DNA from 2 places in the Micromonospora sp. WMMD1219 genome. Region 2 is predicted to be linked to the other one. Evidence: predicted binding sites of a transcription regulator. Region 2 holds the regulator's gene; the other holds the start of a gene.

Region 1 (7,203 bases), 3.3 Mb from region 2:
GCCGGGCTGCGCGGCACCACCATCAAGGGCCGCAAGGCGACGGTGCGCCGGGACCGCGACGGCGACGGTACGGGCGAGCGCCGCGACCGGGGCTACGAGCGGCGCGACCGCCGCTGAGCCCGGCGCGACCCGCGGGCGGACACGACGGCGCCCCGGCCACAGTGCGTCTGTGGCCGGGGCGCATCGGTCGTCAGGCCGCGGCGAGCGCCGGACCGTCCAGCGACTCCGTGTCGATCTCGACCGGGCGCAGCGCCAGCGCGAGCACGTCCGCCACGTCGGACAGGGTGTGCACGGTCAGCGCCTCCCGCACCTCGGCCGGCAGGTCGTCCAGGTCCGGCTCGTTGCGCTTCGGGATGATCACCTCGGTGAGACCGGCCCGGTGCGCGGCGAGCAGCTTCTGCTTCACCCCGCCGATCGGCAGCACCCGGCCGGAGAGCGTCACCTCGCCGGTCATCCCGAACTCGGGCCGCACCGGCCGCCCGGTCACCAGGGACGCCAGCGCGGTCACCATGGTGATGCCGGCGCTCGGGCCGTCCTTGGGCACCGCGCCCGCCGGGACGTGCAGGTGGATCCGCCGCCCGGCCAGGGCGTTCGGGTCCAGGCCGTACCGCCGTCCGTTCGACCGCAGGTACGACCACGCGATGTGCGCGGACTCCTTCATCACGTCGCCGAGCTGGCCGGTGAGCGTCAGCCCCGGCTCGCCCTCCATCGTGGTGGCCTCGATGAACAGCACGTCGCCACCGGCGCCGGTGACGGCCAGGCCGGTCGCCACGCCGGGCACGGCGGTCCGCTCGGCCGACTCCGGGGTGAACTTCGGCCGGCCCAGGTAGCGGGCCAGGTTGCCGGCGTCGACGTGTACCGGCGCGGAGTCCTCGGCGAGCGCGACGGCGACCTTGCGCAGGATCTTCGCGAGGGCCCGTTCGAGCTGCCGGACGCCGGCCTCCCGGGTGTACTCGCCCGCGATCAGCGCCAGCGCCTCGTCGGCGACGGTCACCTCCTCGGCGGTCAGCCCGGCCCGGTCCCGCTGCCGAGGCAGCAGGTGGTCCCGGGCGATGGCGACCTTCTCGTCCTCGGTGTAGCCGTCCAGCGCGACGAGTTCCATCCGGTCCAGCAGCGGGCCGGGGATCGCCTCGACCACGTTGGCGGTGGCCAGGAACAGCACGTCGGACAGGTCGAGGTCGACCTCCAGGTAGTGGTCGCGGAACGTGTGGTTCTGCGCCGGGTCGAGCACCTCCAGCAGGGCCGCCGCCGGGTCACCGGAGTAGCCGGCGGCCAGCTTGTCGATCTCGTCGAGCAGCACGACCGGGTTCATCGAGCCGGCCTCGCGCAGCGCCCGCACGATCCGGCCGGGCAGCGCGCCGACGTAGGTGCGCCGGTGGCCGCGGATCTCCGCCTCGTCCCGGACACCGCCGAGGGAGACGCGGACGAAGTTGCGGCCCAGCGCCCGGGCGACCGACTCGCCGAGGCTGGTCTTGCCGACACCGGGCGGGCCGGCCAGGGCCAGCACCGCGCCGGAGCCGCGTCCGCCGACCACGCCGAGGTTGCGCTCCGCGCGCCGGTTGCGCACCGCGAGGTACTCCAGGATGCGGTCCTTCACGTCGGCCAGGCCGGCGTGGTCGGCGTCGAGCACGGCCCGGGCCGCGGCCAGGTCCGTGTTGTCCTGGGTACGCGTGCTCCACGGCATCTCCAGGACGGTGTCCAGCCAGGTGCGGATCCAGCCCGCCTCGGGTGAGGCGTCGCTTGCCCGCTCCAGCTTGCCGACCTCGCGCAGCGCCGCCTCGCGTACCTTCTCCGGCAGGTCGGCGGACTCCACCCGGGAGCGGTAGTCGGCGGAGCCGTCCGGCTCGTCCTCGCCGAGTTCCTTGCGGATCGCGGCGAGCTGCTGGCGGAGCAGGAACTCCCGCTGGGACTTCTCCAGCCCTTCGCGGACGTCGCTGTTGATCTGCTCGGTGACCTCCTGCTCGGCCAGGTGTTCCTTCACCCAGCCGACGAGCAGTTCCAGCCGGGCGGTGACGTCCGGCGCGGCGAGCAGTTCGGTCTTCTGCGTCAGGCTGAGCCAGGGCGCGTAACCGGCCGAGTCGGCCAGCTCGGACAGGTCGGTCATCCGCTCCATGGCGTCGATCACCTGCCAGGCGCCGCGCTGTTGCAGCACGGACGTCATGAGCGCGCGGTACTCGCGGGCGAGTTCCCGGGCGCGGCCCGCCGGTGCGGGCTCGTCGAGTGCGGTCGCCTCGACCCAGAGCGCGGCGCCGGGGCCGGGCACGCCGGAGCCGATACGGGCGCGGGCCAGACCGCGGATGACCGCCGCCGGCTCGCCGCTCGGCAGCCGGCCCACCTTCTCGATCGTGGCGACCACGCCGACGGAGCCGTACTCGCCGTCGATGCGGGGTACGGCCAGGAGTTCCTTGTCGCCGGTGGCGCGCGCCGCGTCGACGGCGGCCTGGGTGGTCGGGTCGAGGGTCACCGGGATGACCATCCCGGGCAGCAGGACGGCGTCGGTCAGAGGAAGTACCGGAAGAGTTGCCATCGAACACCTGCCATCACGTTGGTTGAGCGTGTCTGGCTCAAGTAACAAAACGTGTCCCTTGTTCCGGGTTGTGACCCACGCCACTCCCGAGCGCCTCGTTCCCGCGCCGCGCACCCAATGGCGGCACCGTTTACCGCGACCCGCCGAATGGAAACAGCCGACTATTGTTGCGGAATTACCGCGCGGTAGGTCAAACTCTTAGCCACACCCCGCCCGACACAGGGAGTAATGGCGATGGCAAGGAAAGTAATCACCGTTCTGACCGACGACCTCGACGGCGGAAAGGCCGATCGGACCGTCGAGTTCAGCCTGGACGGCGTGGCGTACACGATCGACGTCTCCGACGAGAACGCGGGCGTCCTGCGCAAGGCGCTGGATCCGTACATCAGCGCTGGCAGGCGAATCGGCCGGGGAGCGACCGAGGTCACCCGCGGCGCCCGCCGCACCTCCCGGCCGAGCACCTCGGGAATGGACCGCGAGCAGAACCGCGCCATCCGGGAATGGGCCGCCAAGAACGGGTTCGAGATTTCCGAGCGCGGGCGCATCCCGGTGTCGGTGGTCGAGGCGTACAAGAACCGCTGACCGTCACCGGTTCACCGTCGGGCATCCCGGGGTCACGCTGAGAAATCGGTGTGGCCCCGATCGGCTTTCTGTGGTCGGCGCTTTTCATCCGGCTGGATACCGCCGGCACGAAATTTCTTCCGGGATCACCTCCCACCGTGCCGTACGCGGGAACGGCCGCGGCCGCCCGGAGAAGTCCCCCGGACGGCCGCGGCCGTTCGCCGGCTCAGTTGACCCGGATGCGCACCACGTCGATGGCGGGGGTCTGGTTGGCCCGCTCCATCATCGGGATGCGGTGCGAGCCGTCACCGGCCCAGACCGCGCACTGCGCCACGCCCGACTGCGCCAGGCCCGGGATCTGGATCAGCACGTCGTCCGGCTGATCACCGCCCCGCCCGTCCTCGGTGGCGACGAAGAAGGCCGGCACGTCCTGCGGGTTCGGAGGCTGCCGGGTGCTGCCGAGCATCCGGCAGGCGGTGTGGAAGTGACCGCGTACCAGGCCCTGACCGTTGAGCAGCGAGCTCTCCAGGTAGTAGCCACCCTGGCCGGCGGCGAGGAAGCGGTCGCGCACCAGGTTCTTGGTGGTGACCCGGAGCGTGAACGGCTGGTTGCGCCGCACCTGGTTCGGGAACTGCGTGATCAGCAGCGACGGGTTGTTCGCCGCGGCGCCCACCTCACCGAATGCGGTGCTCACGCACCGGTTGCCGTTCTGGAAACCGTCGTGCGCCTGGAGCTGGCTGCCGGAGCAGTCCTTGGCGAGCACGTTCAGGCCGTTGCCGCCGCCGTTGTTCTGGCCACCGCCGTTGTTGTTCCCGCCGCCGTTCTGGCCGCCGTTCTGGCCCCCGTTGTTGCCGCCGTTGTTGTTGCCGCCGTTCTGGCCGCCGCCGGTGCCGGGAGTGTCGGTCAGCGCGCACTGGGCGAGCTGGTCCAGGCCCTGCGGGCGCTGGGCGACCCGGCCGATGGCGGTGGCGATCCGGTTGAGCGCCGCGGTGCGCTTGTCCGCGAGCGGACGCAGGATCGCGTTGTTGATGAAGTCGCCGCCGTTGCGGCCGTCCGCGGCGAGCCGCCGGTTCGCGTCGGCGATCTGCGACTCCAGCAGCGCCAGGGTGCGGTCCACCTCGGCGCGCGCCCGGTCGGGCACCTGCGGCAGCCGGCCGCGGACGTCCGGGCAGGCCACGGTCGGGGTGCCGGCGCCGGCGCCGCCCGCGTTGGTCTGCTGACACTCGGCCGGTGACATCTGGCCGTCGCCCCAGTGGCTGCGGACCCAGCGGCCGTTCTGCCAGGTACGGGTGGTGCTGCCCTGGCCGTTCGGGGCGGTCGCCCCCGGGCTCGCGGGCACGCAGGACGCCGACGCGGCGCGGGTGGTCGTCCGCCGGTCCTGGGCGGACGAGATCTGGGTGACGGCGACGATGCCGCCGAAGACCGCGAGCGTGCCGACAACCGCCAGCAACCGCTTGCTCCGCGCGTTACCGGATGACCGGCGCGCCCGTGTGGACCTGCGCATCGAATTGCTCTCCTTCTCGATCCGGTAGTTGACTGGTGATCCCGGCGGACCGACGAATTCGGGGTGTGAGATCACTGCGACGCTCGGTCGCACGTCAATGGCCGACGATGCCCTTTCCGCACCGTCTCCGCGCCGTCGGCGGCGCGGCGGGGAAGATCTGCGTCCATTCCCGATGAGGTACGGAGCGCCGTCGGCGAAGGTTCAACCGGAGATCGGAAAAAAAATCGAAAGTCGCCGTGGTCGCCGGCGAGGACGGTTCAGTCGGCGCAGAGGTGATCGAAGGCGAAGCCGCCGTCGAAGGAGTCCCGCCGCGCGGCCAGCGCACGTACCCGCCGGAGAAGCTCGTCACGGTCCAGCAGGGACGGCGCGGCGGCGTCGAGGTCACGCAGCCGCTCCCCCAGCGCCACCACGGCCAGGTCCTCGGCGAGCCGGCCCGGGTCGACGCCGCAGGAGAAGCCGCGCGCGGTCAGCCGGACCCGCTCCAGCAGGCAGCGGCCGGGCCGCACCTCGACCCAGGCCCAGCCCTCCGCCGGGCCGCCGGTCCAGCGCACGTGCAGGCCGCGCACGATCGGGTCGGCGATCCGGCCCGCCACGTACGCCTCGACCGCCTCGACCCGGGCCAGCGCGCCCAGGTCGTTCACCGGTCCCTGCCGGCCGTCCGGCAACCGGCCGACGATGTCCCGGAAGCCGACCGCGTCGCCGCCGTCCGGGTCGGTGCCGTCGGCGTAGGCCCGCGCGTCCAGCACGTACTCGGCGAACCGGCGGGCCTGTTCCGCGCCGCCCAGCGTCGGCGACTCGACGCGCAGCAGCGGCAGGCCGACGGCGACGCAGACGGCGTCGGTCAGCCGTTCCTCCCGCCGCGCGGGCGATCCGTCGCCGGCGGGCGCGGTGAACCGCACCGCGAAGCGCGGCAGCCCGGTGTCGGCGGCGCAGACCACCAGGTCGAGCGCCGCCCGCCCGGCGGTGCTCCACTGGCTGCCGGTGACCCCCGGCGGGCGGCCCTGCACCAGCTCACCGAGCCGTCGCCCGGCGTGGCCGAGGTGGCCGGCACGGACCAGGGACGGCGCGACACCGGGCGGGATCGGCCGCAGCCAGGAGGCGGTCACGCTGCCTGTGCTCGTCATCTCGCCCCGATCCCCCTCGTCCGGTCGACGCCCGAGTGTAGGCGGTGCGGCAGGACCGGTCCGGCCGACCGGTGCGCTACCGCGCCCGTCCCTCTAGGCTCTGCCCGTGCCCAGCGGACGGACCCCGGAACAGTTCACCAAACGCAGTCTCGTCGCCGTCTCCCATGCCATCGAACGCGCCGCGCTCGCCGAGGCCGAGGACGGCCCGCTCGTCGTGCTCGCGCTGTTCCAGCGGCTGCCGTACTTCGCCCGGGAGCGCGAGGTCTACCGGCGCATCGCCGGCCGCGCCGCCGTGACGGTGGTGGCGATGGTCGGCGGCCCGCCGCCCGACCTGCCCGAGGGCGCCTACGGCGTGGCGCTGGACGAGGCGGAGGCGCTGGCCCGGGAGTGGACGGTGGTGGCCCTGAGCCCACGTTTCGGCGCCACACTCGTCGCGCACGACCGGGCCGACGTGGTGCCCGCGCCGACGCTGGAGTCCGGCCGCCTGTTCGAGGGGCGCTGGGGTTTCCGCCGCGACGAGGCGCTGCACGAGGCGATCCGGCTGCGCGAACAGCTCGCCGAGCGGCTGCCCGCCGCGGCGCGTACCGCGCTGGACGAGGCGATCGCCCGGGTACGGGACATCCCGGCCGGGCCGGGCGAACCCCGCGCCGAGGCGGCGCTGCGGCTGCTGGCCCGCCGCGGCGACCGGAACGACCAGCCGGTCGAGCCGGCCGAGGCGATGCTGGACGAACCCGGCCTGGCCCGGTGGTCCGGCGCGGACGGGGTGACCGCCTCCGGCACGCTGCCGGTGGCGCTCGTCGGCCTGCGGGTGGACGCGCCGCCCGGCTCGCCGGAACGCTTCGGCCGCCGCGGTGTCGCCCGGGAGGGGCACGCCGTGCTCACCGCGATCACCGCCGTCCTGCGGCCGGTCGACCGCGCGCTGCGCGTCACCGAGAACGAGTTCCAGCTCCTCCTGCCGGGGCTCGACGAGCCGGCGGCGCTGGACGTGGTACGCCGGTTGCACGACGCCATCGGCGCGCTGGCCCGGTCGTACCCGTTCATGGCGTACACCGTGCACGCGGCGGTCGGGGTGACCACCCGGCGGCCGCTGCCCACCGCGGACCTGCGCGCGGCGGTCGACTGGGCGGTACGCAAGGGCGTGCCGGTGGCGGGCCTGCCGACGGAGACCGCCGACGCCGTGGCCGCGCCGGCCCACTGACCGGCCGGTCCGGCCCGAGGGGAGGAGACGCGGTGCGGGTGGTGTCGCTGGTACCGTCGCTGACCGAGGCGGTCGCGGCCACCCGCCCGGAGGTGCTGGTCGGGGCGACCGACTGGTGCACCCATCCGGCCGGGCTGGACGTCGCCCGGGTCGGCGGGACGAAGTACCCCGACCTGGACCGGGTGCTCGCGCTGGAGCCGGATCTGGTGCTGCTCAACGAGGAGGAGAACCGGCTGGCCGACGCCGAGGCGCTGCGCGCGGCCGGGGTGCCGGTCCGGGTCACCTTCCC
Region 2 (7,203 bases):
AGCAGGCCGCCCCGGGCGCGGCCGGGCCGGGTGCCGGCGCGGGTGCGGCCGGTGGCCCGAAGGCCGGTGGCGACGACGACGTGGTCGACGCGGAGATCGTGGACGAGGACAAGAAGTGACTTCCGGTCCCGGACACGATTCGCACGGCAGAGGGATGAGGTAACCGCATGACGGACAAGCCACGAGCGGCCGACCCGGGTGCCACCGGGTCGGCGCCGGGCGCCGGCAAGGACACCGGCGACGAACCCCGGGTCGTCATCCGCGACAAGCGCAAGCTCGGCAAGGTGACCGAGCAGCCGGCGAACGACGCCTCGGCGGCCGACGCGGCCGCCGACGCGCCCGCCGAAGGGCTGGTCGAGGAGGCCGAGGTCGTGGTCGACGAGATCGGCGGCGAGGCCGAGGTCGGCGGTCCGACCGTGGTCGACTCGCCCGCCGAGCCGAAGGGCGGGACCGGCACGGACGCGCCGCTCGGTGCCGAGCTGGAGTCGCTCCGCACCGACCTGGAGGAGCGCACCCGCGACCTCCAGCGGGTGACCGCGGAGTACGCCAACTACCGCAAGCGGGTCGACCGGGACCGCAACCTGGTCCAGGAGCAGGCCACCGGGGCGGTGCTCACCGCGCTGCTGCCGATCCTCGACGACCTGGACCGGGCCCGCGAGCACGGCGACCTGGTGGGCCCGTTCGGCAGCGTGGCCGAGCAGCTCACCGGCGCGCTCACGAAGTTCGGCCTGACCGCGTTCGGCGAGAAGGGTGACCCGTTCGACCCGACCCGGCACGAGGCGGTGGCGCACCAGACCTCCGCCGACGTGACGGAGCCGACCTGCGTGCAGGTCATGCGGCGCGGCTACCAGCTCGGCGAGCGGCTGCTGCGGCCCGCCATGGTCGCGGTCGCGGACCCGGAGTAGTGCCGACCCGTGACGTCCCGCCCGCCCGCACCGGGCGGGCGGGACGACCGGGATTCGACCCGTGGAAGGGGGTGGACCGGTGAGCTCCAAGGACTGGATCGAGAAGGACTACTACGCCGCGTTGGGCGTGGACAAGTCCGCCTCCTCGGACGAGATCAAGAAGGCGTACCGCAAGTTGGCCCGGGAGTCGCACCCGGACCACAACCCCGGCGACACCGGCGCGGAGGAGCGGTTCAAGACCGTCTCCGAGGCGTACGCGGTGCTCGGTGACGAGAAGAAGCGCCGCGAGTACGACGAGATGCGCTCGCTGTTCGGCTCCGGCGCCTTCCGGCGCAGCGCCCGCGGCGCGGGCCAGCCGGGCGGCATGCCGTTCGACGTCTCCGACCTGTTCGGCGGCGCGGGCGCCGGCGACAACCGGTTCAGCGGCGGCGGCTTCACCGACCTGTTCAGCTCGATCTTCTCCGGTGGCGGAGGCGGCGGCGGTCCGGCGCGGCCGCGCGGCCCGGCGCGTGGCCGGGACGTCGAGACCGAGGTGGCGCTCGACTTCGAAGACGCGGTACGCGGCGTCACGCTGCCGCTGACGCTGCGCGCTCCCGGGGTCTGCGACACCTGCCACGGCAACGGCGCGAAGCCCGGCACCCAGCCGGTGGCCTGCCCGGTCTGCCACGGCGCCGGGGTGACCACCCGCAACCAGGGGTCGTTCAGCTTCTCCGAGCCGTGCCGCAACTGCCAGGGCGTCGGCACGATCGTCGAGGAGAAGTGCCCGGAGTGCCACGGCACCGGCGGGGTCACCAAGACCCGCACGCTGAACGTGCGCTTCCCGGCCGGTGTGGCCGACGGGCAGCGGATCCGCCTGGCCGGCCGGGGTGAGCCCGGCGAGCGGGGCGGTGCGGCGGGTGACCTGTTCGTACAGGTGAAGGTCCGCCCGGACGAGCTGTTCGGGCGTACCGGGGACGACCTGACCCTGACCGTCCCGATCACGTACGCCGAGGCGGTTCTCGGCACGGACCTGCGCGTACCGACCCTGGACGGGACGGTGACCCTGCGGGTGCCACCGGGTACGCCCAGCGGGCGGGTGCTGCGCGCCCGCGGCAAGGGCGTCGTACGCAAGGACGGCCGCGCCGGTGACCTGCTGGTCACGCTCGACGTGGTGGTCCCGGCGAAGGTGTCGGACGAGGCGCGGGCGGCGCTGGAGACCTTCGCGGCGCAGACTCCGCCCGCCGCGCGGGAACATCTCGACGCGCGGGTACGTCGATTCAGTTGAGGTCGGCAGCGGAGGTGAGCGGGCATGTCGGAGGAGTACGTCGGCTCGGGTGACCCGGCCTACGAGGCCAAGGTCTTGATGATCTCGGTGGCCGCGCGGATGGCGGGGATGCACCCCCAGACGCTGCGCCAGTACGACCGGCTGGGCCTGGTGCAGGCCGGCCGGGCGTCCGGTGGCGGTCGCCGGTACAGCGTCCGGGACGTGGTGCTGCTCCGCGAGGTGCAGCGGCTCAGCCAGGACGATGGGATCAACCTGGCGGGGGTCAAGCGGATCATCGCGCTGGAGCGGCTGCTCGAAGAGGCGCAGCAGCGGGTGGCCCGGCTGGAGGCGGAACTCGACGCCGCGTACCGGCGGATCGCCGAGCTGGAGTCGCTCGGCGGCTTCCCCCGTGGCGACCTCGTGCCCACCAACCGCACCTCCACCGCGCTCGTCGTCTGGCGTCCGCGCCGCGCTCCCGACCGCTGACCTCGTACCTGAAGGCCGGCGCGCCCCGCTCCCCCGGGGCCGCGCCGGCCTTCGTCGTCCCCCGGGCGGTTCCGGGCCGGGTCAGGGGAAAGCGGCGTACGGCAGGGTGGGGTCAACTACGCTTTTCCGCAGGGGCAAAAGCCCCAAAGCGGATTCCGGGCTGGCGGGGGGAGTCATGACGGAACCGGCGAAGAAGGTGGCCGAGCGCGCGGAGGAACGGCTGGTGAAGGTGGCCGAGAACGTCCGCGAGCGGTTCGACCGGGTCACCGAGGGACGCTTCAGCGACAAGGTCAAGGAAGGGCGCTTCGCCGACCAGACGGACCACGGCGTGGACCGGGCGCGGGACGACGAGCGGCGCAAGAAGCAGGGCGGGTCGACCTGACGATCCGCCGACGTGCGGGCCGGGATCCACGGGGGATCCCGGCCCGTTCGCCGTGCCGAGGCTTTTCAGGGCGGGCCGTCAGAGGCGGCGGTTCTCGCGGACCAGGCCGCCCTCGCACCAGTCCCGGTAGACGAAGAGGTCCGGCCGGGCGAGCAGCACCCGGCTGTTGTGCGCCCAGTTGCGCATCAGGTCGTCGCCGGACTTCTCGGCCTGCTCGACCAGCTTGCGGAACCGGCGCTTGGGGTGGGCGCGGAAGTTCGTCCGGATGCCGTCGGCGGCGTAGATGTAGAGGCAGTGCAGCGTGAACCGCCGCGCCGGGCAGCCCTGGTCCATCGCCAGATCGAACAGCGTCTGCACCAGGTGGTCACCGGCGACCAGCAGGTCCCAGTCGGGCGGCATCGAGGTCAGCGGCACCGAATCCGGCTGATACGCCCACGACCGAAGCTCGGCGGGCGAGGGATCGACCGGGTTGGCGAAGCCGTGGAACGTCTCTTCCTGCACGCTCACCGGCCGACCTTCCGCTTGCGCTGGCGGGGGCGCAGGCCACCCGCGGACCCTGGCTGCTGGGCCGAAACGTTAACGCGGTTGGACGGAGCAGGGGTAGACCTTCCCGGGATCAATTTGACAACGCCGGGCCGGATCTGCCCTCGGCTGATCCGGCCCGGCCGGGTCAGTCGCCGGAGCCCAGGGGCAGCGGCGCGGGCGGCCGTGCGGCGGCGGCGCGGGTGCGCAGCCACTGCTTGAACCACGGGCTGTCCGGCAGGCGGGCGAGCAGCGGCCCGGTCACCACCGTGATCAACACGTACGCGGTGGCGAGCGCGGCGAGCTTCGGCTCCACCGGGTAGACGGCCGCGACGGCCAGCCCGGCGATGACGATGGAGAACTCGCCGCGCGGGGTCAGCGCCAGGCCGGCCCGCCAGCGGCCGGGCTCGGCGATCCCGGCCCGGCGGGCGGCCAGGTAGCCGGTAGCCACCTTCGTCGCCATGGTCACCACTGCGAGCAGCAGCGCGGGCAGCAGTACCGGCGGCATGTCCAGCGGGTTGGTGACCAGCCCGAAGAACACGAAGAAGACCGCGGCGAACAGGTCACGCAGCGGGGAGAGCAGCTCGGTGGCGTGGTGCGCCACCGGCCCGGACAGCGCGATGCCCACCAGGAACGCGCCGACCGCCGCCGACACCTGGAGCTTGGCCGCGACACCGGCGACCAGCAGGGTCAGGCCGAGCACCCCGAGCAGCAGCGCCTCCGGATCCTTGGCGGAGAGCGCGGCGGAGATCAGATGGCCGTACCGGATCGCCACGGCCAGCACCACGACGACGGTGAACACCGCGATGGCGAGCGCGATGCCGCCCTTCATCAGGCCGACCCCGGCGAGCAGCGCGGTGACCAGCGGCAGGTAGAGGGCCATCGCCAGGTCCTCGATCACCAGGACGGACAGGATCACCGGGGTCTCCCGGTTACCGACCCGGCCCAGGTCGCCGAGCACCTTCGCGATCACGCCGGACGACGACACCCACGTGACGCCCGCGAGCACCACCGCCGCCACCCAGCCCCAGCCGAGCAGGAGCGCGAAGGCGAACCCGGGCAGCGCGTTGAACACCGCGTCGATCAGGCCGGCCGGCGCAGCGGACCGGAGGTTGCCCACCAGCTCGTTGGCGCTGTACTCCAGGCCGAGCATGACCAGCAGCAGGATCACGCCGATCTCCGCGCCGACCGCGAAGAACTCCTCGCTGGCGTTGAGCGGCAGCAGCCCGCCGTGCCCGAACGCCAGGCCGGCGAGCAGGTACAGCGGGATGGGCGACACGCCGAAGCGGCGGCTCAGCCGGCCGAGCAGGCCGAGCAGGAGCAGCAGCGCACCGACCTCGATGAGCAGGATTGTGGTTTCGTGCATACGCGTCAGCCGTCCGGATCGGTCTCGGCGAGGATCGCGGTCACGCCGTCGAGCCCCTGACGGGTACCGACCACGACGACCACATCGCCGGCCTCGAACCGGAAGGTGGGATCGGGCGAGACGTTCACGGCGCCCTGACGCAGCACGGCCACGATGGACGCGCTGGTCCGGGTGCGTGCCTTGGTGTCCGCGAGCCGCTTGCCGACGTACTTCGACCCCGCCGGGATGGCGATCTGCTCGGTCAGCAGCCCGGCGGCCTGCTCGCGCAGCCCGGAGAGCTGACCCAGCATCAGCGACGCGCCGAGGATGTCGGCCAGCGCCTCCGCCTCGTCGTCGGTCAGGGGTATGTCGTGTTGGCAGGAGTCGGGATCGTCCGGGTCGTAGAGGACCAGGTCGCGACGGCCATTGCGGTGGGAGACCACGCCGAGCCGGCGGCCGGACTCCGTCATCAGATCATGACGTACGCCGATCCCGGGCAGGGCGGTCTGTTCGACACGTACTCGCACGCGGGTGAGGCTACTCCGGGCGCGCACGTGCTGTTTCCGGGGCCGAACCACAGACTGGTCGATGCGGCTCGGGCGGCTCGTCTAGTCCCGTTCGGCTACGAACACGCCGACGCCTTCGAGCGTCTCGGTGAGGCCGGTCGCGCGCAGGATCATCATCGCCTTGCCGACGACGGTGTCGGAGACGCCGTATTCCTTGCACAGTTGGGCGCGGCTCGGCAGCTTGGTGCCGGGTGGCCACTCGCCCGAATCGATCTTGCTCTTCAGCTCGTCTGCGAGCACTTGGTACTGCTGCTTGGGCATACACACTCCCCGGATGGCACGCCCATTCGACCATGCAACCACCTCCAACCTCAAGCAATTGTGGGTCGGTCGTTGACCTACGACTGGTACCGATTGTAGGTTGCTGACGAACGCTCCCGGATGGCACCTGGAGCTTTCCCGGGTCGGGGCGGGCATCCCCCGTGGCTCGTCCCGACCCCCGTCCTCGCGAGAAGGGACAGTGTCGTGCGCAATCTCCTGCGAATACGTCCGAAGCGGCGGGACGCGGGCCCGCCCAACTCCGCACCGGTCGGCGCCTACCGCTCCGCGTCGTACCTTCCGCTCCGGCCCTGGCAGGTGCGGGGCCGCCGCTTCCCGACGTGCCGTCGAGGGCTGGATCCCGCCGAGGTCGCCGCGTTCCTCGATCGCGTCGCCGGGGACCTCGCCGCCGCGTACGCCGAAGTCGCCCGGAGCCGGGATGAGACGGCCCGGATCAAGGTTGCGTTACGCGAGTGGCAGTCCCGGCAGGCTCCGTCGATGCGTGACCTGGCCGGGCGGCCGTGACCGGGCGTTACGTGATCCACCTGCCGGTGCGTGCGGCCGATCTGGCTCGGGCGAAGATGCTCGGTCGCACGGCCGGACGGTCGTTGGCGTTCCTCGCGGTGGTGGAGCTGGGTGGCATCACCGTCTCGGTCGAGGACGACCAGGCCGTACGCCATTGGGTGTTCTGTGACCGCAAGCTGGACGGCGGCCGGCGTTGCGTGCTGCGCGCCGACCACGAGACCCCGTGCCGCGCGCGCCTCCCGCGTCGCTGAGATCTTGGTACGAAAGGGCCCTCGGAGGGGCCGTTTCATACCAAGATCTCTCCGGCGAGACCGATGGGCGGTGACTCAGGTCACAGGGGTGGAGTTGAGCGGAATAGACTCAACTCTGGTTGTGTCATGTCCAGTGGACACGCCGATCCGGGGGAGCCCATGAACACGGAACGTCTCACCACCAAGAGCCGCGAGGCCATCACCGGTGCCGTCGCGCTGGCGAACCAGCGCGGTCACGCCACCGTGGAGCCCTGGCACCTGCTGCTGTCACTGCTGGACACCGAGGGCTCGACCGCCGCGGGCCTGCTGCGCGCCGTCGGGGCCGACCCCGCCGAGCTGCGCCGCGTCGCCCAGCGCTCGGTCGACGCGCTGCCCGCCGCACGCGGGTCGAGCATCGCCGAGCCGACGCTGGCGCGCGAGTTCGTCAACGCCATCGGCGCCGCCGAGCAGATCGCCCGGCCGCTGGGCGACGAGTACACCTCCACCGAGCACCTGCTGGCCGGGCTGGCCCGGGTTGGCGGCGCGGTCTCGGTCGCGCTGAAGAACTCCGGCGCCACCGAGGAGAACCTGGTCGCCGCGTTCCCGACCGTCCGCGGCGGGGACCGCCGGGTCACCACCGCCGACCCGGAGCAGACCTACCAGGCCCTGTCCAAGTACGGCGTCGACCTCACCGCCAGCGCCCGCGATGGCAAGATCGACCCGGTGATCGGCCGGGACTCG

What was found. Region 2 encodes HspR, which represses chaperone genes until heat shock. Its sites were predicted from a motif close to TTGAGTNNNNNNNACTCAA; they were not measured.
Region 1: the regulator HspR is predicted to act here: its motif matches at 2,550-2,568, upstream of lon (endopeptidase La).

What each region holds. Positions count from the first base shown of each region.
Region 1 is NZ_CP186057.1:4,906,135-4,913,337, reverse strand. Features, by position in the region: gene ACN27C_RS22870 (DEAD/DEAH box helicase) at 1-117, shown strand, start outside; gene lon (endopeptidase La) at 191-2,527, opposite strand; gene ACN27C_RS22860 (histone-like nucleoid-structuring protein Lsr2) at 2,762-3,109, shown strand; gene ACN27C_RS22855 (hypothetical protein) at 3,315-4,592, opposite strand; gene ACN27C_RS22850 (hypothetical protein) at 4,850-5,716, opposite strand; gene ACN27C_RS22845 (DICT sensory domain-containing protein) at 5,823-6,914, shown strand; gene ACN27C_RS22840 (helical backbone metal receptor) at 6,947-7,203, shown strand, end outside.
Region 2 is NZ_CP186057.1:1,602,289-1,609,491, reverse strand. Features, by position in the region: gene dnaK (molecular chaperone DnaK) at 1-119, shown strand, start outside; gene grpE (nucleotide exchange factor GrpE) at 168-905, shown strand; gene dnaJ (molecular chaperone DnaJ) at 985-2,169, shown strand; gene ACN27C_RS07765 (heat shock protein transcriptional repressor HspR) at 2,194-2,634, shown strand; gene ACN27C_RS07760 (hypothetical protein) at 2,810-3,016, shown strand; gene ACN27C_RS07755 (hypothetical protein) at 3,095-3,523, opposite strand; gene ACN27C_RS07750 (cation:proton antiporter) at 3,687-4,904, opposite strand; gene ACN27C_RS07745 (cation:proton antiporter regulatory subunit) at 4,910-5,410, opposite strand; gene ACN27C_RS07740 (winged helix-turn-helix domain-containing protein) at 5,492-5,710, opposite strand; gene ACN27C_RS07735 (DivIVA domain-containing protein) at 5,915-6,232, shown strand; gene ACN27C_RS07730 (hypothetical protein) at 6,229-6,483, shown strand; gene clpB (ATP-dependent chaperone ClpB) at 6,643-7,203, shown strand, end outside.